One region of the Cyanobium sp. T1G-Tous genome, then DNA from elsewhere that is predicted to be linked to it. Evidence: predicted binding sites of a transcription regulator. Region 1 holds the regulator's gene; each other region holds the start of a gene.
The links. The regulator NtcA, encoded in region 1, controls nitrogen genes in cyanobacteria. The targets are predictions, from matches to a motif close to GTANCNNNNGNTAC.

Region 1 (5,110 bases):
CAGGCGCGTACCCACCGGGTGGGGGTGAGCTTTGACGTGCAATCGATGCGCTACACCGGCGATCGCATCTGCAAGGCCGCCAATGGTGAACTGGAACTGGAGGAGGTGTTCTATCTACGGCCCGTAGGTAGCTATAGCGACCGGCAGGGCAAAAAATACGCCTATACCGAAGAGCAGCGCTGCATAGATCTAGAGCTCTGCAGCGCTGCAGCGGCTCGCTACCGCGACCTTTTGGCGGCTGGCTTCGCCGAGGAGCACGCCCGCGGCATCCTGCCCTTCGACTACCGCCAGCACTTCGTGGTGAGCTTCACCTTGCGGGCATTTCTGCACTTCCTTGACCTGCGGGCCAAGCTCGACGCCCAGCTCGAAATTCGCGAACTTTGTGAATTGATGTGGCCCCACCTGCAGGCTTGGACACCCCAATTTGCTGAATGGTATGAAAAGAGCCGCTTGCATAGAGCCAGGCTCGCCCCATAGGGCGAACCATTTGGCGCACCTCTCGGTGCGACGCCCAGGCTCGCCCCATAGGGCCTTTTGCGGGAAATTAGATTCTTGCCAAAGTGACGCGTTCGGGCTGGTGCTGATATTTACCAGCCCGATCTTGATAGGTGGTCTCGCAGGGATCGCCCTCAAAAAAGAGCAACTGACAAATTCCCTCATTTGCATAAATGCGGCAGTCGGCCCCCGAAGAATTACTGAACTCCAGGGTGAGGTGACCCTCCCAGCCGGCTTCCGCTGGGGTCGTATTAACAATGATGCCTAGCCGGGCGTATGTGCTCTTACCCAGGCAGATCACCGTGATATTTGATGGCACCTTCATCTTCTCCAGTGCTACTCCCAAACCATAGGAATGGGCTGGCAAGATGAAATAGGACCCATCCTCGTCATCGCGCAGGGGAGCCGGTTCGAGGTTTGCCGGGTTGAACCGCTTGGGGTTCATCACGGTGCCGGGCACATGCCGAAAGATCAAAAATTCCTTAGCCGACAACCGCAAGTCGTAGCCATAGGAAGAGCAGCCGTAGCTGAGCACCGGCGAGCCCGCCGCCTCGGGATCGAGGTGGCGCACCAGGCTCGACTGAAACGGCTGCAACATGCCTGCCGCAGCCTGCTCGTTGATCCAGCGGTCGTTCTTCAGCATCAGAGACCTCGGCGCAACTGGGTGACCTGATCAGCCATGGCCATCAACTCAGGAGTCATGGCTGGCCCTGTCAAAATGACATCTAAATGGGCCGGTCGGCGCTCCAAGGTTGCCAGCACTTCAGCCTGATCGATGTAGCCCAACTCCACAGCCAAGCCCAGCTCGTCGAGCACCATCAGATCCACCGCACCACTGAGCAGCTGCTCGCGGCTGAAGGCCCACACCTGGCGCACCGCCTCCAACAACTCGAGCTCCTGATGGGCAGCTGGCTCTGACAGACAGGCAGGCACGCCGGGCCGCAGCCATTGCAGTCGCCCACACAGCCAGACGCTGCTGCCGAGACCCTGATCTACGCCGCCCTTAAGAAACTGAGTAACCAGCACCCGGCTGCCCAAGCCGGCACTACGCAGGGCCTGGCTGAGCACGGCACCGAAACTGCCGCGGAAAGGCGCCGTATGGATTTGCAGCAAGCCCTCCGACTGGGCCACGAGCCGCAATGCCGGCGCAGCAGCAGGCGCGGAGGTGGCAGCCGCCACAGCCAAAGGGCGATGGCCAGAGCGCTGAGATTGGTGCTGGACCGCCGGAAAACCAGCTCCAGAGGAGGAGGTGAGGCCTGAGACGGGCAAGCTCGCGGTCATGAACAACCTGAATAAGAACCTGGAAAATCGAAAAACAGACCTGGAGCGGCGCGAGCAGCCCATGGTCCCGCGGAGCTGAATGTAGCGGGATCGGGCCGCTCCACAAGCAAACGACACCATCCCTAGCGGAAACATACGTACTGGTGCCCCGGGGGCACCGGCGGTGTCATCTCAAACCGTGTGTATTGCTACAAGCCACCCCCCGGGTGATCCTTAGGGTCCCGGCACTTGCCCAGACCTTGATGGTTGGCGCTACCCACGGATTTAGCCGTACCGCCAACACCCCATCGACGGGTGCCCCTGGCGTGGTGGCAGGCATGGGCAGCGCCGGCCAGGGCAACCCCACCCTGCTGGAAGTGATCCGGGGCCTGGCCGGCAGCAGTGTCGAGACGATCGAACGGGGCAAGACGATCTTTTTTCCCGGCGATCCAGCCGAGCGGGTCTATCTGCTGCGGCGCGGAGCGGTCCGGCTGTCGCGGGTATATGAATCCGGCGAGGAGATCACCGTGGCCCTGTTGCGTGAAAACAGCCTGTTTGGTGTGCTGTCGCTGCTTACCGGCCAGCGCTCCGACCGCTTTTATCACGCTGTGGCCTTCACCAGGGTCGAGATGGTGACCGCACCAGCCACCTCGGTGCGCCGGGCGATCGAGCAGGACGCCAGCGTGGGCTTGCTGCTGCTGCAAGGCCTGTCTTCGCGGATCCTGCAGACCGAAACGATGATCGAAACCCTCACCCACCGCGACATGAGCTCGCGGCTGGTGAGCTTTCTGCTGGTGCTGTGCCGCGATTTCGGCGTTCCCAGCTCGGAAGGGATCACGATTGATCTGCGCCTCTCCCACCAGGCGATTGCCGAAGCGATTGGCTCCACCCGGGTCACAATCACTCGCCTGCTGGGCGACCTGCGCAACGACGGGCTGGTTCAGATCGACCGCAAAAAGATCACTGTGTTTGATCCAATCGCCCTAGCCAAGCGCTTCAGCTGAACGCCAGGGATACTGGGGCCCTTCGCGGACGTATGTGACGGGCTGGCTGCTGATCCTCGCTCTGCTCGCCCTGGGGGGAGTGCTCTCCACCCTGGGCGACCGACTCGGCAGCCTGGTGGGCAAGGCGCGCTTGAGCTTGTTGGGGATGCGGCCCCGCCGCACCGCCGTGTTGATCACGGTGCTCACCGGCAGCCTGATCAGTGCCATCTCCCTAGGCCTGATGCTGTTGGTGAGCGAGCGGCTGCGCACGGGCCTGTTTGAACTCGATCGACTGGAGCAACGGCTGCAAACCAGCCGCAGCCAACTGAGCCGCAGCAACAGCCAACTAGCCAGCAGCCGCCTGGAGGTGGCTCGGGCTGAACAGGGCAAACGGGAGGCCCAGACGCGCTTTGAGCAGGCCCAAGCCCGGGCCAGCAAATTGCGCCAGGAGCTGGCGCCACTTTTAGCCCAGCGCAACCAGCTTGAGCTGGAGCGCAGCCGTCTCAGCGAGGAGGTGAAGGGGCGGGATGCGGAAATCCGCCGCACCGAAGCGGAACTGGCCCAGGTGCGCCGCCGGATCAGCGCCGGTGCCAAAGAACTTAAGGACCTGGAGGGCAACCTGATTGCCCTGCGCCGCGGCGACGTGGTGCTAAGCAGCGGACAGACCCTGGCCAGCGCCAAGGTGACCCTTGAGCGCCCCGAGCAGGCCACGGAGGTGATCACCGCCTTGCTGCAGCAGGCCAATCTCAACGCCTTCAGGCGGGTGCTACCCGGCCAGCCAGCCGATCGCCAGATCCTGCTGGTACCCAAGAACGACATCAGCAAGCTGGAGGGCCTGCTCGCCAAGCCTGGCAGCTGGGTGGTGAGCATTCTCTCGGCCGCCAACGTGCTGAGGGGCGAGCGCCAGGTGCTTGCCTTCCCAGACCTACGCCCCAACCGCCCAGTAGTTAAGGCAGGTGAAGTGCTGGCCAGCACCACGATCGAGGGCGACCTCACAGCCCTGGAGCCGGTTTCGCGGCGACTCAACCTGCTGCTGGCCGCTGCCTATGCCCGAGCCCAGCGCCAGGGCACGTTGGTGGAAGGGCTGCAGTTCGATGCGGCCAGCTTCAAACAGCTGGCCCGGGAGCTGAGCGAGCGCCAGCCTGGCCAGGTTGCCCAACTAGAAGCCCTCGCCATCAACAGCGCCAGCACCGCCGACCCAATTGCGGTGGAATTGCGCTGGTTGGCGGCCCCCTCTCCCGCCCAATCGGGGCCGGGCCCTCGCCGCCCATGACGGGCGCTGTGGCGGGCCTGGTGGCAGGCCTCGATCCCGGGCGCAGCAAATGCGGACTAGTGCTGGCGGATCCTGCCGCTCGCCAGATCCGGCAGGCCGCCATCCTGCCCCCGCAAGCCTGCCTCGCCCTGCTCAAAAGCTGGCAGCAAGTGGGGCTTGGCCAGGTTGTGCTCGGCAATGGCACCGGTAGCCAAGACTGGCGCAGCCGGCTTGGCCAGCAGCCGCTGGCGCTAGCGGTGGTGGATGAGAGCGGCAGCACCCTGGCGGCCCGCGAGCGCTACTGGCAGCTGTGGCCTCCTAGGGGCTGCATGCGACTGCTGCCGGCGGGGTTGCGCTTGCCCCCCCGAGATATCGACGATGTGGTGGCCCAGCTGCTGATTGAGCGCTATTGCGGGATGACCCTGCAGCGCAGCAACCAGGAGGTGCTGAGGCAATGGCCGCTGCCGGTCGCCGGAGGCTAAATCGGTTTAAAAACGGGCCCGAACCGTGAAGACGTAGTCACCGCCAGGCTCGAGCTGGTAGTCGACCTTGAGCAGATAACGCAGCAGGGCGTCCTGGATCAGAGCCCTGCCCAAAGAAGGCTCGACGCTGAGTTCACCGCGGTCAAAGGCCCAGCGGAAACTCCATTGGTAACCGCCCGCACTCACCTCCCCCTCCAGCAGCCGCTGGCTGAAGCTCTGATGCAGCACCCGCAACTGGGCAGTGGTGGAGGGAAGACGTGCCATCGGCTCAGGCTGCCTTGCCCTGGGGCTGAAAACCGTTGAGTCGGTTACCAGCCCGCTCCAGGCCGAGGCGCTGGATCAGGCCAATACCTGCCTCCACCTCGCGCAGCACCTCCTCGAGCAGGGGCTGCTCGGCAGGCGTGAAGCGTCCGAGCACGTGACCAACGGTGCGGGCGCGGCGCTCGCCGGGATCTTGGGCGGGGGCGCCAATACCAATACGCAGCCGCGGAAAGTCCTGGGTACCTAGATGGCTGATGGTGCTGCGCAAGCCGTTATGCCCGCCGGCACTGCCCGTAGCCCGCAGCCTCAACTTGCCGAGGGGCAGGTCCATGTCGTCAACCACCACCAGCAACTGGGCGGGCTCGAAACCAAACCAG
Region 2 (5,110 bases), on a different contig from region 1:
GTGACCATGGCGGCTTAGCCGACATCGCCCCGACCCTGCTGGAAATCTTGAATCTGCCCAAGCCCGCAACCATGAGCGGTGAATCACTGATCCTGGCAACTGGCACAGCAGCCGAAGCCAGTCCCATCCCCCAGACCCTGGGCGTTTAACCTACTCCTATCCAAAGAGGCCCATGATCACTTCAGTTTTGTCATGGGTGTGGATTGGCAGTGGCGTTCTGCTGATCATCAGCGTGCTGCTCCATAGCCCCAAGGGCGATGGCATGGGTGGGCTGGCCGCTAGCGGCGGATCGATGTTCACCAGTGCCCGTAGCGCCGAAGCCACCCTCAACCGCATCAGCTGGACATTGCTGGCAATTTTTCTTGGCCTGGCCGTTGTGCTCAGTGCCGGCTGGCTCGGTTAGGTCTGTGACCCCAATGCCGCGACGCAATCTGCTGGTAGCCCTGGGATCAAGCCTGGGCGCCTTCTTCACTGGTGTCTCCCGCGCCGAAGCCGCTTCCAAGGCCCAAGATCCCGCCTGGCAACTCAGCGAAGCCAGCTGGAAAAAACGTCTCAACCCTGCCGCCTACAACGTGCTGCGCCAGGAGGGCACCGAGCGGCCCTTCTCCAGCCCCTTGAATAGCGAAAAACGCCCAGGCACTTTCGTTTGTGCTGGCTGCGCCCTGCCCCTGTTTAGCTCCAAGGCCAAATACGAGAGCGGCACCGGCTGGCCCAGCTTCTGGCAACCGCTGCCCAAAGGGATCGCCACCAAGGTGGACTTCAAGTTGATTGTGCCACGCACCGAATACCACTGCCGGCGCTGCGGCGGCCATCAGGGCCACGTGTTTGACGACGGCCCTAAGCCCAGTGGCAAGCGCTACTGCAATAACGGCGCAGCCCTCAATTTTATCTCCGGTTAACCGGTGTATTCGCTGTTGTAGGCCTCTTCGCCGTGAGCATTGATATCGAGGCCCTGCTGTTCCTGAATATCGTTAACACGCAGGGGCATCACCAGGCGAATCAGTATAAGAATCACATACGTGCCTACTCCAACAAAAAGAATGGTGAATCCTGCGGCCTTGAGCTGAATCCAGAGCTGACCTGGCTGGCCCACTAGCAGTCCATCGGCGCCAGCGGGATTGAGGCTTTTCAACGTGAACACGCCAGTTAGCAGAGTGCCGAGCAACCCGGCCACGCCATGCACCGGCAGCACATCGAGGCTGTCATCTAGCCGCCAGCGGTTCTTGAGTTGCATGGCATAGCTGCAAACCAGCGCTGCCGCAAAGCCGATCAACACAGCCGCCAGAGGGCTCACATAGCCGGCCGCTGGGGTGATCGCCACCAGGCCGGCCACGGCGCCGGTAGCCACACCCACGGCAGTGGGCTTGCCGCGCTGCCATGTTTCCAGCAGCATCCAGCCCAGGGCAGCTGAAGCGGCAGCGGTATTGGTGGTGAGGCAGGCAAGGGAGGCCAAATTGCCTGCCACCAGGCCGCTACCACCGTTGAAGCCAAACCAGCCGAACCAGAGCAGGCCCGCCCCCAACAAGATGAAGGGCACGTTGTGGGGTGGGGCGGCATAGCCCACGCCCCCACTGCGACGCCGGCCCACCACCAGGGCAGCAACGGCGGCGGCCACACCGGAGGCCAGTTCCACCACCAGGCCACCGGCGAAGTCGATGGCACCGAGGCCGGAACTGCCCAGGAACCCACCTGGTCCCCACACCATGTGGGCCAGGGGGAGATAGATGAAGGTGCTCCAGAGCAGCAGAAACACCATCCAGGCGCGGAAATGCATCCGCTCAACCACCGCGCCGGAAATCAGCGCAGGAGTGATGATCGCAAAGGTGACCTGGAACAGGGCAACGGCGCCGTGACTGAGTTGCCCATCCCCATAGGGAGCCGACCAATTGCTGAGCCCCGCCCACTGCAACCCGCCGATGAAAGGAGCTAGGGGACCGCTACCGGAAGAGAAGGCCAGGCTGTAGCCGAACAACACCCAGAGCACACTCACCAGGGCCATGGCGGTGAAGCTCATCACCATGGTGTTAAGCACGTTGCGGCTGCGCACAAAGCCCGCATAAAAGAGGGCCAGAGCTGGCGTCATCATCAGCACCAGGGCAGCACTCACCAGCACAAAACCATTGTTGGCACTGCGAAGGGCCAGATCGGTTGCAAAAAGCAGCGGCACAGCTGAGCCAAAAGCAGGCGCCACCCTGAAGGCCAACGGACCCAAGACATGTAGCAACTGCTACCAAAAGGGCTCTTAAAGGTGGCAACCGATACAGCCGGGATGGCTAGACCCACTTGGCTGAACGGGAACAAAAAAAGGGCAGAAGGAAAATCCTCTGCCCTCGGTGCCGATGAAGGAGTGGGGCCACAAAGGCCCCACTCCCGCTATCAGTAGTCGAAGTCGCCGCCGCCCATGCCGCCACCGGCGGGAGCAGCATCTTTCTTATCTGGCATGTCGGCCACGATGCATTCGGTGGTCAGCACCATGCCGGCGATGGAGGCGGCATTCTGCAGACCGGAGCGGGTCACCTTGGCGGGGTCGACGATACCGGCAGCCAGCATGTCGACGTACTCGCCGGTGGCGGCGTTGTACCCCTCGTTGAAGGGCTTGTTACGCACGTTTTCAGCCACGACAGCGCCATTGACGCCAGCGTTTTGAGCGATGCGCATCAAAGGCGCGGTGAGGGCGGAGGCCACGATGTGGGCGCCGATCAGCTCCTCGCCAGAGAGGTTGGCCGCAGCCCACTCCTCGAGGGCGGGGGCTAGGTGGGCCAACGTAGTGCCACCACCAGGAACGATGCCTTCTTCAACGGCCGCCTTGGTGGCGTTGATGGCGTCTTCCAGGCGCAGCTTCTTGTCCTTCATCTCGGTCTCGGTGGCGGCACCCACCTTGACCACGGCCACACCGCCGCTCAGCTTGGCCAGACGCTCTTGCAGCTTCTCCTTGTCATAGGAGGAGTCGGTTTCGTCCATCTGCTTGCGGATTTGCTCGCAGCGCGCCTTGACAGCCACTTCGTTGCCTTCGGCCACGATGGTGGTGGTGTCCTTGTTGATGGTGATGCGGCGGGCGGTGCCCAGCATCTCCAACTTGGCGTTCTCCAGCTTGAGACCGGCGTCTTCGGTGATCAGCTGACCGTTGGTGAGAACGGCGATGTCCTCGAGCATGGCCTTGCGGCGATCACCGAAACCAGGTGCCTTGACTGCCGCCACGTTGAGCACGCCGCGCAGGCGGTTGACCACGAGGGTGGCGAGGGCTTCCTTCTCGATGTCCTCGGCAATGATCAGCAGGGGCTTGCCTGTACGGGCGATCTGCTCAAGCACGGGCACGAGGTCCTGCACCAGGCCGATCTTCTTGTCGGTGAGCAGGATGTAGGGCTCTTCGAGCACCGCTTCCATGCGCTCGGTGTCGGTGGCGAAGTAGGGCGAGATGTAGCCCTTGTCGAAGCGCATGCCTTCGGTGACCTCCAACTCGGTGGTCATCGATTTCCCTTCTTCCAGGGAGATCACACCTTCCTTACCGACCTTGTCCATCGCATCGGCGATCATGCGCCCCACCTCTTCGTCGTTGCCGGCGGAGATGGTGCCCACTTGGGCGATGGCGCTGGAGTCGGAGATGGGCTTGGCGTGCTCCTTGATCTTGCCTACGAGGAAATCGGAAGCCTTGTCGATGCCCTTTTTGAGGGTGATCGCATTGGCGCCGGCAGCCACGTTGCGCAGGCCTGCCTTGACCATGGCATGGGCCAAAACCGTGGCGGTGGTGGTGCCGTCGCCGGCGGCATCGTTGGTTTTGGAGGCGGCCTGACGGATCAGGGCAACACCAGTGTTCTCGATGTGGTCCTCGAGCTCAATTTCCTTGGCGATGGTGACGCCGTCGTTGATGATCTGGGGTGCACCAAACTTTTTCTCCAGCACCACGTTGCGACCCTTAGGTCCAAGGGTGACAGCAACGGCCTCAGCCAGAATGTCGATACCTCTTTCGAGAGCTCTGCGAGCGTTCTCGTTGTAAATAATGCGCTTAGCCATGGAAGGCGATTTCCTTATGGGGTTAGGTCGGATTCAGTAATAGGCCAGTCGTCAGTTGACGATGGCGAGGATGTCCTTCTCGGAAAGCAGCACAAACTCGTCGCTGCCGAGCTTGATGTCGGTGCCGGCATACTTGCTGTAGAGCACCTTGTCGCCAACGCTGACCTCAGGAGCCTGGCGGCTGCCGTCGTCGTTGCGCTTGCCTGGGCCGATCTGCACCACTTCGCCCACCTGGGGCTTTTCCTTAGCGGTGTCAGGCAGAAGAATGCCGCCGGCGGTTTTCTCCTCCGATTCGGACACCTTGATAAAAATGCGATCTCCGAGGGGCTTAACCGTGGAGACGCTGAGAGAAACAGCAGCCATGGATGGATTGCGAGAGCAATGACATGGCGCCTGAGACGCCACAGAACAGTGAACTGGAGTGGGCCAGAGAGGCGATTTAGCACTCGAGCTCAACGAGTGCCAATTTATGCCCAACCAAGCTCCAGTGCCCAGGCCCAGACCGTGCGGGTGACCGAACCACCGGGGTGAACAGGGGCTGAACAGAAGCCCGCGCCTACCGCAGTGGTAAGGTTGCGCCGCTTCAGGCGGGCTGATTCCCCCTGCGCTTCCCCGAGATTTCCTTACCTATGGCAGCTGCTACCGCCACCGGCACCAAAGGCACCGTCCGGCAGGTGATTGGCCCGGTTTTAGACGTTGAATTCCCGGCCGGCAAGCTGCCCAAGATTTACAACGCGCTTCGAATTGAAGCCAAAAATTCGGCCGGCCAGCTAGTCGCTTTAACAGCTGAGGTCCAACAGCTGTTGGGCGATCACCGAGTCCGTGCTGTGGCCATGAGCACCACCGACGGATTGGTGCGTGGCATGGAAGCTGTAGATACGGGCGCCCCGATCTGCGTACCCGTGGGCGAGGCCACCCTCGGTCGCATCTTCAACGTGCTCGGCGAGCCGGTGGATGAGCAGGGTCCAGTAACCACCACCGTGACCGCTTCGATCCATCGCGCCGCCCCCAGCCTCACTGAGCTGGAGACCAAGCCCAAGGTTTTTGAGACAGGCATCAAGGTGATCGACCTGCTGGCTCCCTACCGCCAAGGGGGCAA
Region 3 (5,110 bases), on a different contig from region 1:
CGAAGATGCGGCGCTCGCCGGCGAAGGGCACCAGCTGCACTTCGCGGCTGTCGCCTGGCTCGAAGCGGATAGCCGTGCCGGCGGGGATGTCGAGCCGCAGGCCGCGGGCCGCGTCGCGGTCGAATTTGAGTGCGCTGTTGGCCTCAAAGAAATGGAAGTGGGAGCCCACCTGCACGGGCCGGTCGCCGCTGTTGGCCACCAGCAGCGTTGTCACGGGCCGACCGGCGTTCAGCACGATTTCGCCGGGCTCGGGCAGTAGTTCACCAGGGATCAGGGGGGGCATGGCTCGGGGATTAGCGGATCGGGGTTGTGGGGCAGCGATCAGCGGATCGGGTCGTGCAGGGTCACAAGCTTGGTGCCGTCGGGAAACATCGCCTCGATCTGTACCTCGCTCACCAGTTCCGCCACCCCCTCCATCACCTGTTCACGGCTCAGCCAGGTGCTGCCCTCAGCCATCAGGGCGGCAACGGTCTTGCCGTCGCGGGCGCCTTCGATAACCTGAAAGCTGAGCCAGGCCACCGCCTCAGGGTAGTTGAGCCGCAGGCCGCGGTTGAGCCGCCTCTCTGCCAGCAGGGCGGCGGTGACTATTAGCAGCTTGTCCTTTTCCTGGGGGGTTAGGTGCATGAGCCAACTTTGGCAGCTTTAGGGCGCCTTGACCCGTTCAGCCTGAACCCTAGGGCTGTTCCTGGAAGGGCCATACCCGCGGCAGTTCTGGGGCGGTGAGGCCGCGTGCGGCCCGGATCCGGGCCCATACCCTGGTGAACCAAAACCGGGCCGCCTGACTGGAAGGGCCGCGGTAGCGGGCGATCAGGCCCTGGTCTAGGGCTCCGCAGGCAAGGTCGCCCTCCAGGCCCTGGCGGTCGCTGCGGCAGTCGGCCAGCAGCTGGGCCAGGGCAGCGGCCCCCAGGGGCTGCGGCGCTGCCCACACCAGCGATCCCAGCACCGGTTGGCTCGCCATGCCGTGTTCTGCAGCGAGGCTGGCGCCGCTGATTTCCAGGGGATCCACCAGCTCCCAGCGGCGACCTTCGGGGCCGCGGCGACACACCTGCAGCCGTGAGCGCCAGCAGCCCTGGCCCAGGGTTTCACCAGCGGCGCTGCGGCCCAGCCGTACGACGTCCATGCCCAGCCAGCTGGCCCCCGCTGCTAGCTCCACCGTGATGTTCTGCTCCAGCAGTCCGCCGGCAAACAGCACCAGCTCCTGGGGCAGCCATTCCAGGTCGCTGCCGGCTTCAAGGCTGAAGTGCAAACTCTGCCGGGCCCACTGGCCCTGCGGCACCAAGCGGGAGCGCCCCACCGAGCCATACACCTTCTGGGCCGCCACGCTGGTGAGCAGGGCCTGGCTACCTGGGGCTAGGTAGGCCCGCACCGTCAGTTGGTCGCCCCCCACCAGGCCGCCGGCGGTGTGCAGGAGGGGCAATTCGCAGCGGCCGTCTGCCTGGGGGTAGGCCCGTTGCAATTTCAGGGGGGAGGTGGCCCAGCCCTGATGCACCGTGACCAGCGGCTCCCCCGGACTGCCCTGCCTGGCCTTGAACTCCAGCTCAGCGGAGCCGTGCCAGCGGCCTGCCGCAATGGTGTTGGGATGATTCACCAGGCATGCTGTTTAAAGACCATGGTGCACCCGGCGATGGCCAGCTCCGAGCCTGCTGCCCAGCCTTTGGTGCTGCGTGAGCGCGGGCTGGCGGCAAGTCCGGGGGATGTTCCTGCCTTGGTGCTGGCCCTTTCAGCGGCGGAGCGCACCCAGCTGCGGGGTTTGCGTTGCACTGTCTGTGGCAGGCAGGTGCTGCTGCAGCTGCGCCGGGGAGCAGCCCTAGAACCCGGTGAGTGGCTGGCCGCCACGGCTGCCGAACCGCTGGTGCAGGTGCGCGCGGCGCTGGAGGAGCTGATGCAGGTGCGCAGCGCCGATCCCCTAGCCCTGCTCCAGGCCGCCTATCACCTTGGCAATCGCCACGTGGCGATGGAGATCAGGGCTGGTGAACTGCGCCTGCTCGCCGATTCCGTGCTGGCCCATCTGCTGGAGCATCGCGGCCTGCAGGTGGATCAGCTGCAGGCTCCCTTTCAGCCCGAGTCCGGTGCCTACGGCTCCGCCCACAGCCACAGCCATGACCACTAGCCGGTTGCGCTTGTTTCAACTGATCAGCCCGGCGCTGCCGGTGGGGGCCTTCAGTTATTCGGAGGGCTTGGAGGTGCAGGTGCAGCGCGGGCTTTTGCTGGATGGGGCTGGGGTGAGGGCCTGGCTGGAAGCTGAGTTGCAGCGCGGCACCTTGGCGCTGGAGGCGGCCAGTTTGCCCGGTTTGCTGCTGGCTGAACCAGCCGAATTGCGCGAGCGCGATAGCTGGTTGCTGGCCCTGCGGGAGGCGGCGGAGGTGCGCGCCCAGCACCGCCAGATGGGCGCGTCGCTGCTGGGGCTGCTGGCCGATCTGGGCTTCAATCCGCCTGCCTTGAACCTGGCTTGGCCGGCAGCCTTTGCCCTGGCGGGCCGCGCCCTGGAGGTTGCTGCCACCGAGCTGGTGGAGGCCTACTTGTATGGCTGGGTGGCAAACCAGCTCAGTGCGGCGTTGCGGCTGGTGCCCCTAGGACCCACCGAGGCCCAGCGCCTGCAGCTGGGCCTGGCACCTTTGATTGCCGAGCGGGCCCTGGAACTGGTGGCTGCCGATCCCGATCAGCTTTGGAGCGGTGGTGTGGGTGCGGGTCTGGCCCAGTTGCGCCATGCCGAGCTGTACTCCAGGCTGTTTCGCAGCTGAGCGGATCGGATGAGCAAGCTGCGGGTGGGCGTGGCTGGGCCGGTGGGCTCGGGCAAAACGGCCCTGGTGGAGGCCCTGTGCCGGCGACTGCGCGATCGTCTGCAGCTGGCGGTTGTTACCAATGACATTTACACCCAGGAGGATGCCCAGTTCCTCACCCGAGTTGGGGCTTTAGAACCCGAGAGAATCCGCGGCGTCGAAACCGGTGGCTGCCCCCACACCGCCATCCGCGAGGACTGTTCGATCAACCGGGCGGCGGTGGCTGAGCTGGAGGCGGCCTTCCCCGATCTGGATCTGGTGCTGGTGGAGAGCGGTGGCGACAACCTGGCTGCCAGCTTCAGCCCGGAATTGGTGGATCTTTGCATCTATGTGATCGATGTGGCCGCCGGCGACAAAATTCCTCGCAAGGGCGGCCCGGGGATCACCCGCTCCGACCTGCTGGTGATCAACAAGATCGACCTGGCTCCCATGGTGGGAGCAAGCCTTGAGGTGATGGCAGCCGACACCGAATGCATGCGCCCAGGACGCCCTTGGTGCTTTACCAACATCCGCAGCGGCGAAGGACTGGAGGCGGTAGAGAAGTTTTTGTGGGCTCAGCTGCCCTGATTAGCTTGTATTTACTGAATCGTAGCAACCACTACAAAGCCAAAGTGTGACAACTGGATACCTTCCAGTGACCGCTAAATAGCAGCGGAACATTCAGCGGTTTCCCGTAGGAGTTTTTATGAAGTCTTCCCTGATGCGCAAAACCACCATGCGTTATGTCGCTGGTGCTACGGCGATGGCAGCCAGCCTCTCGCTGGTGGCCTGCGGCGGCGGCGAAAAAGCCTCTGGCGATTTTGACGGTGAAGTGAAGGTGGGGATTCTGCATTCCCGCTCCGGCACCATGGCCATCTCCGAAAACACGGTGGCTGAAGCCGAGTTGATGGCGATCGAGGAGATCAACGCCAAGGGCGGGATCACCATCGATGGCAAGAAGCTGAAGATTGTTCCCGTCGAAGAAGATGGTGCCTCTGACTGGCCCACCTTTGCTGAGAAAGCTAAAAAACTGATCGATCAGGATCAGGTGGCTGTGGTGTTTGGTGGCTGGACCTCAGCTAGCCGCAAGGCGATGTTGCCGGTGTTTGAGGCCAAGGATCACTTCCTCTTCTACCCGATTCAATACGAAGGTCAGGAGTGCTCCAAGAACATCTTCTACACCGGTGCCACCCCGAACCAACAGGCTGAGCCGGCGGTCTCCTGGCTGCTCAAGAATAAGGGCAAGGACTTCTTCCTAGTGGGCTCCGATTACGTGTATCCGCGCACTGCGAACACGATCATGAAGGAGCAACTCAAGGTTGAGGGCGGTAATCTGGTGGGTGAGGACTACCTGCCACTTGGCAACACCGAGGTGGCGCCGATCATTGCCAAGATCAAGCAGGCCCTGCCCAAGGGTGGTGTGATCGTTAATACGCTTAATGGCGACAGCAATGTCGCCTTCTTCAAGCAGATGAAGGCTGCTGGTATCACCCCTGCCAATGGCTACTCAATCATGAGCTTCTCAATTGCTGAGGAGGAGGTTGCGGCAATTGGCCCCGAGTATCTTGAAGGCACCTATGCGGCCTGGAACTTCTTCCAGAGTCTCGACACCCCGGCTTCCAAGAAGTTCACTACTGATTTCAAGGCCAAGTACGGCGAGAATCGGGTCACCAACGACCCGGCTGAATCCGCTTACAACATGGTCTACCTCTGGGCCGCTGGAGCGGAGAAGGCCAATAGCGTTGATAACAACGCAGTGCGCAAGGCGCTAATCGGTGTGACTTTCGATGCCCCCCAGGGCAAGATTGAGGTGCAGCCCAATCACCACACCACCGAGCTGGTGATGATTGGTGAAGTCCAAAAGGACGGCATGTTCAAGATCATCGAAGACAAGGGTGTGCTTAAGCCAATTGCCTGGAACCAGTTTGTTCCAGAAACCAAGGGTTACACCTGCGATTGGACCCAGGATCGTCCTGATGCTGGCAAGTTCAAGATGTGAGCCTTCGGCTTGCCCATTGACTTCAGATCGGGGGAGCTTGTCTCCCCCTTTTCACTTCGTTTTTATTCTTTTCCTCTTGCCGAGCCCTGTTGGGCGCCATGGATCTTCTTTACGACACACTCTTCAATGGCCTAGCCATCGGTTCTGTACTGGTGCTGGCCGCCCTTGGCTTGGCCGTTGTCTTTGGCTTGATGGGGGTCATCAACATGGCCCATGGTGAGTTGATGATGCTCGGGGCTTACACCACCTTCGTGGTGCAAAACCTATTTAAAAATGGACCCCTGGAGGGTCTTTTCCCCATCTACATTTTGGTGGCGATACCACTTGCTTTTTTAGTGAGTGGCCTGGCGGG

Region 2: the regulator NtcA is predicted to act here: its motif matches at 2,218-2,231, upstream of KBY75_RS02955 (ammonium transporter).
Region 3: the regulator NtcA is predicted to act here: its motif matches at 3,369-3,382, upstream of urtA (urea ABC transporter substrate-binding protein).

Annotation. Positions count from the first base shown of each region.
Region 1 covers NZ_JAGQBD010000028.1:24,405-29,514, forward strand. The annotation lists gene thyX (FAD-dependent thymidylate synthase) at 1-477, shown strand, start outside; gene dcd (dCTP deaminase) at 545-1,138, opposite strand; gene KBY75_RS13515 (cob(I)yrinic acid a,c-diamide adenosyltransferase) at 1,138-1,776, opposite strand; gene ntcA (global nitrogen regulator NtcA) at 2,019-2,759, shown strand; gene KBY75_RS13525 (DUF3084 domain-containing protein) at 2,794-4,011, shown strand; gene KBY75_RS13530 (resolvase) at 4,008-4,472, shown strand; gene KBY75_RS13535 (DUF3146 family protein) at 4,479-4,736, opposite strand; gene pth (aminoacyl-tRNA hydrolase) at 4,741-5,110, opposite strand, start outside.
Region 2 covers NZ_JAGQBD010000003.1:36,719-41,828, forward strand. The annotation lists gene gpmI (2,3-bisphosphoglycerate-independent phosphoglycerate mutase) at 1-149, shown strand, start outside; gene secG (preprotein translocase subunit SecG) at 173-403, shown strand; gene msrB (peptide-methionine (R)-S-oxide reductase MsrB) at 417-899, shown strand; gene KBY75_RS02955 (ammonium transporter) at 896-2,191, opposite strand; gene groL (chaperonin GroEL) at 2,377-4,011, opposite strand; gene groES (co-chaperone GroES) at 4,063-4,374, opposite strand; gene atpD (F0F1 ATP synthase subunit beta) at 4,641-5,110, shown strand, end outside.
Region 3 covers NZ_JAGQBD010000001.1:277,931-283,040, forward strand. The annotation lists gene KBY75_RS01340 (urease subunit beta) at 1-283, opposite strand, end outside; gene KBY75_RS01345 (urease subunit gamma) at 322-624, opposite strand; gene KBY75_RS01350 (urease accessory protein UreD) at 674-1,588, opposite strand; gene ureE (urease accessory protein UreE) at 1,625-2,110, shown strand; gene KBY75_RS01360 (urease accessory protein UreF) at 2,100-2,741, shown strand; gene ureG (urease accessory protein UreG) at 2,751-3,347, shown strand; gene urtA (urea ABC transporter substrate-binding protein) at 3,466-4,758, shown strand; gene KBY75_RS01375 (urea ABC transporter permease subunit UrtB) at 4,857-5,110, shown strand, end outside.